DNA from 4 places in the Kineosporia sp. NBRC 101677 genome. Region 1 is predicted to be linked to each of the others. Evidence: riboswitches for the same ligand, from Rfam matches in the RefSeq annotation. Region 1 holds a riboswitch; each other region holds the start of a gene.
The links. A riboswitch is a leader RNA that binds a small molecule or an ion and turns the genes downstream of it on or off. The one in region 1 is predicted to bind cobalamin.
Positions count from the first base shown of each region.

Region 2: linked by a shared signal. The riboswitch ahead of QSK18_RS10330 (FecCD family ABC transporter permease) and the one ahead of QSK18_RS17445 (ABC transporter substrate-binding protein) in region 1 are both predicted to bind cobalamin.
Region 3: linked by a shared signal. The riboswitch ahead of QSK18_RS11510 (energy-coupling factor ABC transporter permease) and the one ahead of QSK18_RS17445 (ABC transporter substrate-binding protein) in region 1 are both predicted to bind cobalamin.
Region 4: linked by a shared signal. The riboswitch ahead of cobN (cobaltochelatase subunit CobN) and the one ahead of QSK18_RS17445 (ABC transporter substrate-binding protein) in region 1 are both predicted to bind cobalamin.

Region 1 is NZ_BSTA01000005.1:312,935-316,566, reverse strand. It holds gene QSK18_RS17445 (ABC transporter substrate-binding protein) at 1-1,490, opposite strand, end outside; gene QSK18_RS17450 (ABC transporter permease subunit) at 1-15, opposite strand, end outside; cobalamin riboswitch at 1,519-1,740, opposite strand; gene QSK18_RS17440 (dihydrolipoamide acetyltransferase family protein) at 1,858-3,632, opposite strand, start outside.
Region 2 is NZ_BSTA01000003.1:162,664-166,295, reverse strand. It holds gene QSK18_RS10340 (prolyl oligopeptidase family serine peptidase) at 1-762, shown strand, start outside; gene QSK18_RS10335 (GNAT family N-acetyltransferase) at 807-1,346, shown strand; cobalamin riboswitch at 1,357-1,539, shown strand; gene QSK18_RS10330 (FecCD family ABC transporter permease) at 1,582-2,634, shown strand; gene QSK18_RS10325 (ABC transporter ATP-binding protein) at 2,631-3,458, shown strand; gene QSK18_RS10320 (ABC transporter substrate-binding protein) at 3,455-3,632, shown strand, end outside.
Region 3 is NZ_BSTA01000003.1:575,029-578,660, reverse strand. It holds gene cbiQ (cobalt ECF transporter T component CbiQ) at 1-189, opposite strand, end outside; gene QSK18_RS11515 (energy-coupling factor ABC transporter substrate-binding protein) at 186-521, opposite strand; gene QSK18_RS11510 (energy-coupling factor ABC transporter permease) at 521-1,219, opposite strand; cobalamin riboswitch at 1,294-1,421, opposite strand; gene urtE (urea ABC transporter ATP-binding subunit UrtE) at 1,575-2,270, opposite strand; gene urtD (urea ABC transporter ATP-binding protein UrtD) at 2,270-3,133, opposite strand; gene urtC (urea ABC transporter permease subunit UrtC) at 3,130-3,632, opposite strand, start outside.
Region 4 is NZ_BSTA01000004.1:27,039-30,670, reverse strand. It holds gene QSK18_RS12735 (DEAD/DEAH box helicase) at 1-852, opposite strand, end outside; cobalamin riboswitch at 920-1,091, shown strand; gene cobN (cobaltochelatase subunit CobN) at 1,121-3,632, shown strand, end outside.

The sequences.
Region 1 (3,632 bases):
ACGGCGCGCTCCCACGGGTCGGCGGCCAGGCCGGTGAGGCCGTCGGCGACACCGAACTGGGTGCGGTCGTGGATCAGCGGGATGACGGCGACCTGGGAGAGCACCGTGTGCTCGGCGGCCACGGCGGCCTGGTTGCGGGTCTCGACGTCGGCCTGCCCGGCGGCCTCGGCGAGATCCTGGTCCAGGTCCTGGTCGCAGTACCGGCTGAGGTTGTAGCCGCCTTCACAGCCGAAGTCGGCCTGCAGGTAGCTGATCGGGTCGGCGGTGTCCTGGCCGTAGGAGCGGCTCATGATCACCGCGTCGTAGGTGCCCTTGAGGTAGTCGGACTCCATCTGGTTGTACTCCTGCACCACCGTCTTGACGTCGAAGCCGGCCTTGCGCCACTGGTCGGCCACGACGGTGGCGATCTCGGCCAGCTCCGGCCGGTCGGCGAAGGTGGCCAGGGTGATCTGCTTCGGGGTCTGGCTCGCGCCCCACGGCTCGGCCTGCGGGTAGGTGGGGGCCGGGCGGTTCTGCGCCCAGGTGGAAACCGTGGAGAACAGGCCCTGGGCCGGGTCGGCGGCCCCGGCGTAGATGGTGCCGGCCAGGTCGAGGCCCTCGATCGCCTCGCGGGCCAGTTCGCGCTTGCCGGGGTCGGAGAACACCGGGGAGCTCTGGATCAGGTGCACCGAGACGGTGCGGGGCAGCGGCACGGCCAGCACGTTCTCGGCCCCGACCGGCTCGAGCTGGTCGGCGGGCAGGGCCTGGGCCAGGTCGGTCTGCCCGGCCCGCAGCGCCGAGGCCCGTTGGTCGCCGTCGGCCACGAAGCTCAGTTCGATCCCGGCCAGCGCCGGCTCGCCGCCCCAGTAGGCCGGGTTCGCGCTCAGGTCGGCCGAGGTGGTGCCGTTCAGGGCGGTCATCGTGTACGGGCCGGTGCCCGTGCCGACCACCGAGGGCGAGGCCGGGTCGGCGTAGGCCTTCTCGGCCAGGATGGCCAGCTCGGGGGAGGTGAGGCGCTGGACGAGCACCGGGTCGGGGGTCTTGGTGACGATCCTCACCGCGTTCTCGCCGACGGCGCTCACGGTCAGCTCGGTGCCGGACAGGGCGCGGGGGGCGGGCTCGGCCTCGGCGGCGTTGGTCAGGGACGCAGCGACGGCCTCGGCGTTCATCGCGGTTCCGTCCTGGAACTTCACTCCGTCCCGCAGGGTGAGTTCCCAGGTGGCGGGGTCGGTCTGCTCCCAGCCGGTGGCCAGTGAGGCGGCCGGCGCACCGGAGGCGTCGAGCTTGACCAGCGTCTCCGTGGCGCCCACGCCGTAGCTGGTCACCGCGTCGTCGCTGTAGGGGCTGAGCGCGGCGACCGGAGTGAAGGCGTACGCGTAGCGCAGCGTCTTGCGTTCTCCCGAGCCGCTTGCGGCCTGGTCGTCGGAGCCACCGCCGCAGGCGGCCAGTGAAAGGACGATTGTCGCCCCGATCAGCGTCGTGATCGTCTTGGCAGAACGTGCAGGGTCCATGGAACGGACCGCCTCCAGCACCTCGTGGTTGCGAAACAGTGCCGTGGCCGGTCTCCTGGCTCTCGGGTCGAACGCTGCCGGTGCACCTTCCCAGGCCTGCGCGCCACCTCGACGAGCTCGTCGGGGCGTCGTGCCGGGCCCAGTGGCGCCCGATTCGGACTACGCGAACCGGCACCTTCCCGATCACAGTGGCGAGGGCCGCTCCGGTCCTGCACCGGAATTCCCGAGCACCACGGCCTCGTCAACCTAGATCACCGGTGGCGGTGGCGGCAAGGCGGGCCGAAATGCATGAATGCCTGTTCATCTCATCAGGTTTCGCCTCCGTCGGGGGTGGGCGGGCTGCGACGGCCGAGGGCCGGGCCGGGGTTCAGAGGTCGCCGAGGGCGGTGACCGGGTTCTCCACGCAGTCGGCGACGAACCGCAGCAGCCCACCCGCGGTGGCCCCGTCGCAGACCCGGTGGTCGAAGCTCAGCGTCAGCTGGGTGACCTTCCGCACGGCCAGTTGCCCCTCGAGCACCCACGGCCGGTCGACGATGCGCCCGATGCCCAGGATGGCGGCCTCGGGATGGTTGATGATCGCCGCGGCCCCGTCGGTGCCGAACACCCCGTAGTTGTTGACCGTGAACGTGCCGCCGGTCAGATCGGCCGGAGTGATCCGGCCGTCGCGGGCGGCCGCGGTCTTCTGCTGCAGGGCGGCGGCCAGCTCCCGAGTGGTGAGCCGGTCGGCGTGACGCACGACCGGCACCACCAGCCCCCGGTCGGTCTGGGCGGCGAAGCCCAGGTGGACGGCGTGATGACGGTGGATCTCGCCGTCCTCGACGGTGGCGTTGAGCTCGGGGAAGCGGCGCAGGCCGGCCACCACGAACCGGGCCAGCAGGGCGACGAGGCTGACCGGCTGGGCCGGGGACGCCCAGTGGGCCGGCGCCCCGCCTGACCGCTGGCTGCTGCCGGCGGCGTTGTGGGCGGAGCTGTTCAGGGCGCTGCGAGCGGCCAGGAACGGTGTGGCGTCGGCGTCGACCCAGATGGTGGCTTCGGGGATCTCACGGCGGGAACGGGAGAACTTCTCCGCAGCGAAACGACGGACGCCGGTGAGGGGCAGGCGGTCAAACCCGAGGACGTCGTCGGCCGGGTCTGCGGGCCCGCTCCTCAGTGCGCGCTGCGAGTCAGCAGCGGGCCGTGAGTGGGTGGTGGCCTGCGAGTCGGTAACGGGTCCAGCGTCGACAGTGGCTCGTGCGTCGGCAGTGGGGCGTGAATGTGCCGCGGACCGTGAATGTGCAGCAGGCTCGGCATATTCGGCGGGTGCACCCACGCCGCTGCGAACCCCCTGCTCGGAGAGGTCAGCGGACCGGCTGGTTGCCCGGGCGTCCGCACCACGTTCCTCGAGGGCACGACGGATGTCGGCGCGCATGATCAGGCCGTCCGGTCCGCTGCCGGTGACCAGTCGCAGGTCGAGCTGGGCCTCGCGAGCGATCCGGCGGGCCAGGGGCGAGATGACGCGCACAACAGTGCTGTTCGCATGTCCCGGCGCCGGCTCAGGTCGTGGCTCCTGCCCCGGCTCCAGTCGTCGCTCAGGCTTTCGCCCAGGCCGTTGCTCCGTGCCCGGCTGGTTGCCCGGTTCATTCAGGGTGGGCTCGAGCCGTCCGTCGAGGTCTGGTGTTCTCGTTCCGGGCGCGGCCCAGCCGGTCCGGATCGGCCTGCGGCGCCGGGTTCGGGCGGTAGCCGGCGTGCCGTAACCGATCAGCACGTTGCCGCTCGCCTCACCGGCGCCGGTGCCTCCGCCGACGCTTTCGCCGGTGCCTTCGCCAGGGTCTGTGCCGGTGCTTGTGGGCTGGGGCGGGGCGATCTCGATGCCGGGTTCGCGTAGTCCGCCCATCGAGCCGATCTCGGCTTCGCCGATCCTGTCGGCGTTGTCAGCCTCCCCGATCCTGTTGACCCCGGCGGCCTGGCCAGCCCTGTTGGCCTGCTCGGTCCCGGTGATCCCGCTGGCCCAGCCGATACTGCTGCCCTCGACAACGGTGCCGCCGCTGCTGCCGCTGCTGCCGTGGTCCCGGTGGTGAGCACCGCTGTCACCACCAGCCTCGGTGCCGGCTCTCCCCAGCGCCTCGTCGGCTCCCTTCTCGGCCACGCTGATGAGTGGTGCGC
Region 2 (3,632 bases), on a different contig from region 1:
CCCCTGCTGATCGAGCGTTTCGAGCAGGGCAGGCTGGTCAACCCCGAGGTGGACGCGTTCGGTCACCACGAGATCAGCAACGGCCTGAAGTACCGGCTCTACACGCCTTCCGGGCGGGGCAAGCGTCCTCTGGTGGTCTGGCTGCACGGCGGCGGCGAGGGCGCCTCGCTGCCGGACGGCTACTACGACAACGAGACCACGCTGCGCGCGAACCGGGGTGCGCTCGGCTTCGCCACCCGGGAGGGGCAGAAGATCTTCGGCGGCGCGTATGTGGTTGCCCCGCAGAGCACCTCGTACTGGATGGAGGACGGCCCGCGGTTCGCCCCGATGATCAGGAAGGTGATTGAGGACGTGTCGGCGCGGCACCCGATCGATCGCGACCGGGTGCACGTGGTCGGGTGCAGCAACGGCGGCTACATGAGTCTGAAGATGACCACCACCTACCCGGACCTGTTCGCCTCCTCGGTGCCGATCTGCGGCGTGGTGGCCGGTAACCCGCCGCTCATCCCGGACGCCGAGCTCCGGGCCATCCGTACCCCCACCTGGCTCGTCACCTCGCTCGACGACGCCACCGTCGACCCGCAGGCCAACACCGTGCACGCGAGCGAACTGATCCCGCGCTCGCGGGTGACGCTCTACGACGAGGTGGTCTGGAACGGCTACAGGTTCCCCGGCCACTGGTCGTGGATCTACGTGGGCCGCAACGATCCCAGCATCAAGGGCACCCACGTCTGGCAGTGGATGGCCCGGCAACGCACCTGAACCGTATGCCCGGGGCGGGAGTGTCGGGATGAGAAGCTGACCCCGTGATCTCTGTAGCCACTCCCGCCGACCGGACCCCGATCGTCCGCACCCTGGTCGCCGCGTTCTCGTCCGATCCGGTGCTGCGCCACATCTTCCCCGACCAGGAGGAGTACGAGCACGGCGCCGCCGCCTTCTTCGGTCACGTGTTCGACAAGAGGGTCGGCATGGGGGCGATCTGGACCGTCGAGGGCGGTGTCTCGGTGGCGATCTGGGAACCGCCGGGCACGCCCCCGGCCAGCAGCCCTCTGGAACTGCCGGAGCCCGCCGCGTCCCGGCTGCGCGCCTACGACGAGGTCGTGCACGCCGCCTTCCCCGAGTCCTCGTACTGGTATCTCGGGGTTCTCGGCACCCACCCCGACCACACCGGCCAGGGTCTGGGGCGGGCGGTCATGCAGGCCGGGCTGCAGCGCGCGGCCGAGGCCGGGCTGCCCGCCTACCTGGAGACGGCCACCCGCCGTAACGTGGCCCTGTACGAGCGGTCCGGCTGGAAGGTCGTCGCCGAGATCGACGAGCCGGTGCCCACCTGGGTGATGCAGCAGTAGTCCCGCGTGCTAGCCTCCGGCACGAACCGATCGCATCCGGGTGGATGCCAGGGAACTCCGGTGCAATTCCGGGACTGGCGCGCAGCGGTAAGGGCGACGGCGGCACGACTCGCCACTGGGGAGCCTCTCCCTGGGAAGGCCGTGCCACCGGTTGACCCCGAGTCCGAAGACCTGTCGGTTCACGTGTTCGTCGACGGGCTCTCGCGACCAGGGCCCGGGACTGGAGAGGTCATGCGTGGACCCGTCGCCCACCCCTGCCCGGCGCCGCCTGAAGTTCTGGCCCCTGGCCGCCGCGCTGACCGTGGCGTGCCTGGTCAGCGTCGTTATCTCGCTGGCGTTCGGCTCTGAGCACATCCCGCTGGGTGAAGTGGTCTCCGCCGTCACCGACCGTCTCGACGGCAGCGGACCGGGCCGCTGGGACGTCATCGTCTGGGAGCTGCGGCTACCGCGTGCCCTGATGGCGGTGGTCGTCGGTGCCGGACTTGCGGTGGCCGGCGCCGGAATGCAGACACTGGTGCGCAATCCCCTGGCCGACCCGTTCCTGCTGGGCATCAGCTCGGGCGCGTCGGTCGGGGCGACCGCGGCGATCACCACCGGTTCCCTGGCCGGGTTCGGCATCTACGCGGTCTCGGGCGGCGCCCTGCTCGGGGCGATCGGCTCGGCCCTGCTGGTCTACCTGGTGGCGATGACCCAGGGCGGGCTGACCCCGTTGCGGCTGGTGCTGTCCGGAGTCGTTCTCTCGTCCGGACTCTCGTCGATTGCCTCGTTCCTGGTCTTCCTCAGCGACGACCCCCGGGCCGCGGACTCGGTGATGTTCTGGATGCTCGGCAGCGTGGGCGGCGCCACCTGGGAAAAGCTCTGGATCCCGGCACTTCTCGTGGCCGTGCTGGCGCTGGGCATGCTCGCCCTGCACCGCTGGCTGGACGCCCTGGCCGTCGGCTCGGACACGGCCGCAGCCCTGGGAGTGAACGTCGTCGCCCTGCGGACCACCCTGTTCGTCGGCCTGGCGGTGCTGGTCGGGGTGCTGGTGGCGGTGAGTGGGGGGATCGGCTTCGTCGGGCTGATCGTGCCGCATGCGGCCCGGCTGGTGGTCGGCGCTCAGCATCGGGTCCTGCTGCCCGTCGCAGCCCTCGGTGGTGGTGTATTCCTGCTCTGGGTAGACGTTCTCGCCCGACTGGCGGTTCGCCCGCAGGAGATTCCGCTGGGCGTGGTCACCGGGGTGATCGGGGCCCCGTTGTTCCTGCTCCTGATGGGCCGGGGCCAGTACCGGTTCGGCGGCGAACGATGACCGTGGCCCTGCGCGTGAAGGGCGTGTCGGCCCAGCTCGGTGGCCGCGAGATCCTGAGCGACATCGACCTGGACGTTCCGGCCGGGCAACGCCTGGGCATCGTAGGGGTGAACGGCGCGGGAAAATCCACCCTGCTGCGCGTTCTGGCCGGAGTGCTGCGCCCCAGCGCCGGAGAAGTTCAGATTGCAGACGCCTCAGGGCACCTCGAGGACGCCCGTCACCTTGCGTCCCGGGAGCGGGCGCGCCGGCTGGCCTTCGTGCCGCAGGAAGAAGTCGTGGCCGCGGAACTGCTCGTGGGTGAACTGGTGGCCCTCGGGCGAGTGCCCCGGACCCGCCCCTGGTCACGCGGCGGCCAGGACGAAAGAGCCGTGGTCGAGGCGGCTCTGGACGCGGTGGGCCTGGCCGACCGGATCAGTTCGCCGTGCGACCAGCTCTCCGGAGGCGAACGGCGGCGGGCGGTGCTGGCCCGCGGTCTGGCCCAGCAGTGCCCCGTGCTGCTGCTCGACGAGCCCACGAACCAGCTCGACGTCGCCTGGCAGCTCCGGCTTCTCGAGGTGTTCGCCACCCAGTCGCAGACCCTGGTCGCCACCGTTCACGACCTCGACCTGGCGCTGCGCTTCTTCGACACCCTGGCGGTGGTCGGCCGGCCGGAAGGCATCAGCGCCAGACCCGCCCGCATCGTCGCGATCGGTCCACCCGCCGACGTTCTCAGCGCCGCCCACGTCGACGCCCATTTCGGCGTCGGCTCGGTGCAGGTGCCCCATCCCCAGCTCGACCAGCCCCACCTGCTCATCCACCCCCGAGAGGAAACCCGGACCAGATGAACCGCCCCGCCACGAGACTCGCAGTGCTCGCCCTGGGCTGCACCGTCCTGACCGCCTGCAGTTCTTCCGACTCGCCGGAGGCAGCCTCCGGCGCGGGCGCCATCACCGTGGAGAACTGCGGGGAGAAGGTGAGCGTGGACGCGCCGGTCACCGAGCTCTACGCCTACGACGGTG
Region 3 (3,632 bases), on a different contig from region 1:
GTGCACCGGCACCCGGCCCGGCCCCAGCATCAGGCCCAGCGCTGCCGCCGTGACCAGCGCCGAGGCGGGCCAGGGCGGCAGCACCAGGGCGCTGATCACCAGTCCCAGGCTGAGCAGCACCTTGTCGCCGGGGGAGTACTGCCGCCAGGGGCTGGCCCAGGCAGCGGTGTCGATGGCCGGAGCACTCACGATTCGGAGGAGACCTCGGCCCTGCGGCGGTTGCCGGAAAGCCGGCCGATGATGAACCCGAGAGTGCCCGCGCCGACCGCCGCCTGCAGGGCGAACAGGCCGGACTCGATCTCCCCGGAGGAGGGCTCGAACAGCGGGTTGAACCAGACGTCGTAGTCCGGGTTGATCTCCTCGACCTTGGTGGTGGCCGAGGAGTCGCTGCCGGCGTACGACTCGCCCTCGGGCTGCCCCTCGGTGTTCAGCCGGAGGGCCAGTGGGATGGCGAAGATCGCGAAGACGAGCAGCAGCAGGGCCACGTCGACGGCCCAGCGGCGCGGGGTGCGGGTGGCCATCAGGCACGCTCCTCGGCGGCGACGGTGGATTCCGGCAGGGCGCGCTGCAGGCCGAGCGAGCTCAGTTCGTCCGGGGCGATCCGGGCCAGCAGGCGGAACACCAGCACGCCCAGCAGTCCTTCGGCGATCGCCAGCGGGATCTGGGTGAGCGCGAAGATGCCCAGGAACTCGCCGATCGAGCCGAGAACACCGCCGGAGGGGTCGGGGTGGGCCAGACCGAGCTGGATCGAGGTGACCACGTAGGTGGACAGGTCCGACAGCGACAGCGCGGCGAAAACGCCGACGGAGAAGGAAAGTCCCAGCGTCGAGCAGGCCCGGTAGGCCCCGTACCCGACCCACGGACCAACGATCGCCATCGAGAACGCGTTGGCCCCGAGCGTCGTTAATCCGCCGTGAGCCAGCAGCAGAGCCTGGAACAACAGCACGATGGCGCCCAGCACGGCCATCACCGGTGGCCGGAACAGCACCGCCCCCAGACCGGTCCCGGTGGGGTGACTGGAACTGCCTGTCACGGAGGGGAGTTTGATGGCGGACAGGACGAAAGTGAAGGCCCCGGCCGCACCCAGCAGCAGGCGCGACTCCGGGCGTTCGCGCACCTCGCGGACCACACAGCGGGCGCCGTGCACGACGAACGGGGCGGCGGCCACCGTCCAGGCGGCGGCGTGGAGCGGGGGCAGGTACCCCTCAGCGATGTGCATGCAGCACCTCGCCCTGGCAGACGTGTCTCATCGGATCTCCTCGGGTCCTCGCCCTGGATCGGATGCGACGGCCGAAGTCTCCTGGCTTCCCGGATCGACGCTCGCCCCGGCCTTCCGGCCCGATGGAGGGCCGTGGCACGGCATGGGGGTCTGCTTCCCGGTGACAGTGGCGGGACCGCGCCGGATTCACACCGGCTTCCTTCACTGCCGTCGCGGTGAATGTGTAGTTGTGACTGGCTCGGGCATCATGCCATGGCTCGGGGCCTGAGCAGAATGCCTGCCCGGGATCGGGGCGCAGCACAACGGGCCCCCGGTCCGCCTGAGCAGACCGGGAGCCCGATGTGCGGTGCCGCGGTCAGCCCAGTGCCATGGCCGCCCGCACGCCGGACTCGTTGGCTGCTCCGCCGGCGCCCTCGGCGCTCACCCGCCCCGACTCCAGCACGTAGTAGCGGGCGCTGGCCTCCAGGGCGAAGCCGATGTGCTGCTCGACCAGCAGCACCGAGAGCCCGGAGGCGGCCAGCTGCACGATCGCGTCCTCGATCTCCCCGACCACCGAGGGCTGGATGCCTTCGGTGGGTTCGTCCAGCAGCATGATCTTCGGCCCGACGATCAGGGCCCGGGCGATTGCCAGCTGCTGGCGCTGCCCGCCCGAGAGCAGCCCGGCCCGGCGGGTGAGCAGACCGCGCAGCGCCGGGAACAGGTCGAGCGCCTCGTTCATCCGCGAGACGCCGGCCGCGCCCTGGCCGTCGGCCACCAGCTGCAGGTTCTCCCGGGCGCTGAGCTGGCCGAACGACTGCTGCCCCTGGGGCACGTAGGCCAGGCCGAGCCGGACCCGGCGGTGCGGCCTGGCCCGGGTGACGTCTTCACCGTTGAGCCGGATGGAGCCGGCCGAGACCGGCAGCAGGCCCACCGCCGCCCTCAGCAGGGTGGTCTTGCCGGCACCGTTGTGGCCCATGACGGCCACGATCTCGCCGGCCCCCACGGTCAGGCTCACCCCGTGCACGACGTCGGTCCGCCCGTAACCGACCTTCAGCCCATCGATCTCGAGCACTATCTCGCCTCCTCGGCCATCGAACCTGCAGAACCCCGCCCGTGCGAGCGGCTTCCGAGGTAGACCTCGATCACCCGCTCGTCGGCGGTCACCTCGCCCACCGAACCCTCGGCGAGCACCTTGCCCTGATGCATGACCGTCACCGACGAGGCGTAGGTGCGCATGAACTCCATGTCGTGCTCCACCACGATCACCGTGCGCTGCTGACCGATGCGCTGCAGCAGCAGGCCGGTCTCTTCCCGCTCGGCCTGGCTCATCCCGGCCACCGGCTCGTCCAGCAGCAGCACGTGCGCGTTCTGCACCAGCAGCATGCCGATCTCCAGCCACTGCTTCTGCCCGTGTGCCAGCACCCCGGCCGGCACCTGGGCCACCCGGGTCAGGCCGATCGTCTCCAAGGCGGCCTCGACCTCGGCCGGCACCGCTGAACGCTTACGCAGCAGTGTTTTCAGGCCGCGCCCGGATCCGGCGGCGATGTCCAGGTTCTGCAGAACGGTGAGCTCCTCGAACACGCTGGCGGTCTGGAACGTGCGCCCCACCCCGGCCCGGGCGATCCGGTGCGAGCTCTTGCCCAGCAGCTCGACCCCACCGAAGCGGACCGAGCCGGTTGCCGGCGCAAGCCCGGTGACGGCGTCCACCATCGTGGTCTTGCCCGCGCCGTTCGGGCCGATCAGGAAGCGCAGGTCGCCGCTGGTGACGGTGAGGTCGACCCCGTCCACGGCGACGAATCCGTCGAACACCACCCGCAGGCCGCGGATCTCGAGGTAGTCGCGCTTGAAGTCTTCTGCCGGTGCGGCCAGGACGTTGTCGAGGGCTTCGACATCGACGTGCACGCTTTCGGACGTCTCAGGCGGGTTTTCGCTCATCGCTCACCTACCGGCACTTCCGTAGCAGGAATCAAGGAACCGGTCTGCTCCTTGCGGCGTTTTGGCAGGGACAGTGAGGCCAGGCCGTTGGGCAGGAAGGCGACCACGACGATGAAGAGGGCGCCCAGGAAGTACGTCCAGATCGACGGGAAGCGCTCGGACAGGCTGGTCTCGGCCCAGGAGACGGCGATCGAGCCGAGCACCGGGCCCAGCAGGGTGGCGCGCCCACCGATGGCCACACCGATCAGCAGTGAGATGGAGGGCACCACGCCCACGTCGGCGGGGGAGATGATGCCCACCACGGGAGTGAACAGCGCGCCGCCGACGGCTGCGAAACCGGCGGCCAGGGCGTAGGCCCCGGCCTTGACCAGGGCCGGGTCGTAGCCCAGGAAACGCACCCGGTTCTCCTGGTCGCGCACCGCCACCAGCAGTTCGCCGTAGCGGGAGTTCATCAGCAACCGCACCGCGGCGACCATGGCCAGCAGCACCCCGGCGCAGA
Region 4 (3,632 bases), on a different contig from region 1:
GCCGTGCACCGTCTCGGCCTGCCAGGTGTCCAGGCCCTCGACCAGGTGACGCATCTGCCGCTGGTTCGCCGGGAACGCGGGGTACTGCCCGTGCAGGGCCTGCCGCCAGCCCAGCAGCCCCAGCCCGCCCGTACCCGGGCCAGGCCCGAGCCTGCCCCGCACTCCCACGTCGACCAGGGCATCGACTGCGGCCGCAGCGCTCTGGTCGGCGGGGGCCTCGGCATTCCAGGACGGGGGCAGAGTGTGCACCACATGCCGGAACCATTCGCCGTCGTCCCCGGTGATCACCGGGCGCCAACGAGCGACTCCGTGCCCGTCGGGGGTCTCCAGCACGACGGGAAGCACGCGACCGCGGCTGATCAGGTTTTCTGCGAACTGGTGCAGAGCGAGAAGGTGACGGACGTCGGATCCGAGCGTTGGGGCGTCTTCAAGCTCTTTACCTAACCCCAGCAACACCTGGGGGGCCTGCCAGGCGGGCACCGCAATCGTCCTTACCCGCCAGCGGACCTGTGGGAACAGCCGCGCCGACTCCCCCTCGGCACGATCACTGGGCCAGCCCGAACGCAGGTCCAGGAGCTCGGGCGAACCGCCGGGAGCGTGCTGGAACGAGGGCAGCACAAGGTCGGCTGTGCCCTCCTTCCAGCCTTCGTCCACCAGGTCGGCGACATCCGTGATGGTGTGCCGGAGCTCCTCGGAGGGCACGTCGAAGGGGTGCTCGCGGATCTTGGGCCGACGGCCGGTGCGTTCGGCGGGGGCAGTGCGAATCTGTGGATCTTCGGCCCAGAGCACCAGGGAGCCGTCGTCAGCGGGGTCATTGGCAGAGATCGACCACCACGCATGCACGACGAACACCCGGTCAGCTTAGGTGCTCCACGGCCGGGGGTTGGGCGGGTTGCCGAGGGCTGGCACAGTGGCCCCGTAAAGCAACCGCGGTGTGGCGGACAGGAAGCCGGTGAGAATCCGGCGCGGTCGCGCCACTGTGAGCGCTGAGTGACGTTCCAGAACTCCATGGTCACGGCCTGTGAGGGCTGGAAGGCCGGGACGTCACGCGGACGCCGAGCCAGGAAACTGTGCCGCACCGCAGCAACCCGCCGCGCGGACGGCGAGGAAGAGGACGTACGTGACGTTTGAGGCTCCCGAGCGCTCCACTGTGCTGCTCATCTCCACCTCGGACACCGATCTGCTCAGCGCACGCGCGAGCAAGGTGCCCTACCGCCTGGCCAACCCCAACCGGGTGGCCGTGGAAGACCTGGACGGCCTGCTCGAAGGCGTCGCGGTCACCGTGGTGCGCCTGCTCGGCGGCACCCGGGCCTGGGAAGAGGGCCTGGCCGCGCTGCTGGCCAAGGGCGTGCCAGTGGTGGTGCTCTCCGGCGAGGCGCTGCCCGACGCCGACCTGATGCGCCGCTCGACGGTGCCGGTCGGGGTGGCCACCCAGGCGCACGGCTACCTGGCCGAGGGCGGTCCGGAGAACCTGACCGAACTGCACTCGTTCCTGACCGACACCCTGCTGCTGACCGGCTTCGGCTTCGAGCCGCCGCGCAGCACGCCGGTCTGGGGTGTGCTCGAGCGTCCGTTGCTTGAGGACGAGAGTGGGCGCCCAACGATCGCGGTGCTCTACTACCGCGCCCATCACGTTGCGGGTAACACCGCCTTCGTCGAGGCGTTGTGCCAGGCGGTGGAGCAGGCCGGTGGGCGGCCCCTGCCGATCTTCTGTGCCTCGCTGCGGGCCGCCCCCGACGACCTGATGGAGCTGCTCGGCACGGCCGACGCGCTGCTGGTCACGGTGCTGGCGGCGGGCGGCAACCGGCCGGCCAACGCCTCGGCCGGGGGTGACGAGTCGACCTGGGACATCGGGGCGCTGGCCGCGCTGGACGTGCCGATCCTGCAGGCGATCAGCACGCTGACCTCGCGGGAGCGCTGGCTGGAGAACTCCGAGGGCCTGATCCCGCTGGACGCGGCCAACCAGGTGGCGATCCCGGAGTTCGACGGCCGGCTGATCACGGTGCCGTTCTCGTTCAAGGAGGTCGACTCCGAGGGCCTCACGCAGTACGTGGCCGACCCGGAGCGCGCCCTGCGGGCGGCCGGTATCGCGGTGGCCCACGCCCGGCTGCGGCACCTGCCCGCTCCGCAGAAGCGCATCGGTCTGGTGCTGACGGCCTACCCGACCAAGCACGCGCGGATCGGTAACGCAGTTGGGCTGGACACTCCGGCCTCGGCACTGGTGCTGCTGAAGGCGCTGTCTGAAGCTGGTTACGATGTCGGGCCTTTGGAAGGCTCCGAGGCGCTGCCCGGCCTCGAGGCGATGGACGGCGACGCGCTGGTGCACGGGCTGATCGAGGCCGGCGGGCAGGACCTGGACTGGCTGTCGGAAGAGGACCTGGCCCGTAACCCGGTCCGGATCCCGGCCGCGGTGTACCGCCGGTTCTTCCAGACGCTCCCTGCCGATCTGCAGGAGGCCGTGGTCGAGTCGTGGGGTCCGGCGCCGGGTGAGATGTTCGTCGACCCGCCCGGCGGGGCGCTGTCCTCCGGCGACCCGGACGGCGACATCGTGCTGGCCGCCATCGTCTCCGGCAACATCGTGCTGCTGCTGCAGCCGCCGCGGGGCTTCGGCGACAACCCGGTGGCCATCTACCACGACCCGGAACTGCCGCCCTCGCACCACTACCTGGCGGCGTACCACTGGCTGAACCTGGCTGTCTCCGAGGGTGGTTTCGGCGCCGACGCGCTGGTGCACCTGGGCAAGCACGGCACCCTGGAGTGGACGCCCGGCAAGACGCTCGCGCTGTCGGCCTCCTGCTCCCCCGACGCCGCGCTGGGCAACCTGCCGCTGATCTACCCGTTCCTGGTGAACGACCCGGGCGAGGGCACCCAGGCCAAGCGCCGGGCGCACGCCACGCTGGTCGACCACCTGGTGCCGCCGATGGCCCGGGCCGACTCCTACGGCGACATCGCCCGGCTCGAACAGCTTCTGGACGAGTACGCCGCGGTCACCGCGATGGACCCGGCCAAGGCCCCGCAGATCCAGACCCAGATCTGGACGCTGATGCACGCCGCCAAGCTGGACCACGACCTGGGCCTGGCCGAGCGGCCGCACGAGGCCGAGTTCGACGACATGATCCTGCACCTGGACGGCTGGCTCTGCCAGGTCAAGGACGCCCAGATCCGGGACGGGCTGCACGTTCTCGGGCAAGCGCCGACCGGTTCGGTGCGGGTGCACCTGGTCACCTCGATGCTGCGGGCCCGGCAGTTGTGGGCCGGTTCGCAGTCGCTGCCCGGTCTGCGCGAGGCGCTGGGCCTGGACGAGGCCTCGGTCGGTACCGGCGTTGCTGAAGCGGACGGTCTGGAAGAGGTGGACGCCGCGCAACTGACCGCGGTGGCGCTGGTCCAGGGGTTGGACGACGCTTCCTGGGCCGTCGAGTCGGTGCCGTCCGTGATCGAGTCGGTGCTGGCGTCCTCTGATCTGGACGTTTCGAAGGTGGACCGCGAAGGCCTGCGGGCCGTGCTGGAGTTCGCGGCCACCGAGGTGGTTCCGCGACTGGCCGGGACCACGGACGAGCTCACGGCCGTGCTGCACGCGCTGGAAGGCGGTTTCGTCAACCCGGGCCCGAGCGGTTCGCCGCTGCGAGGTCTGG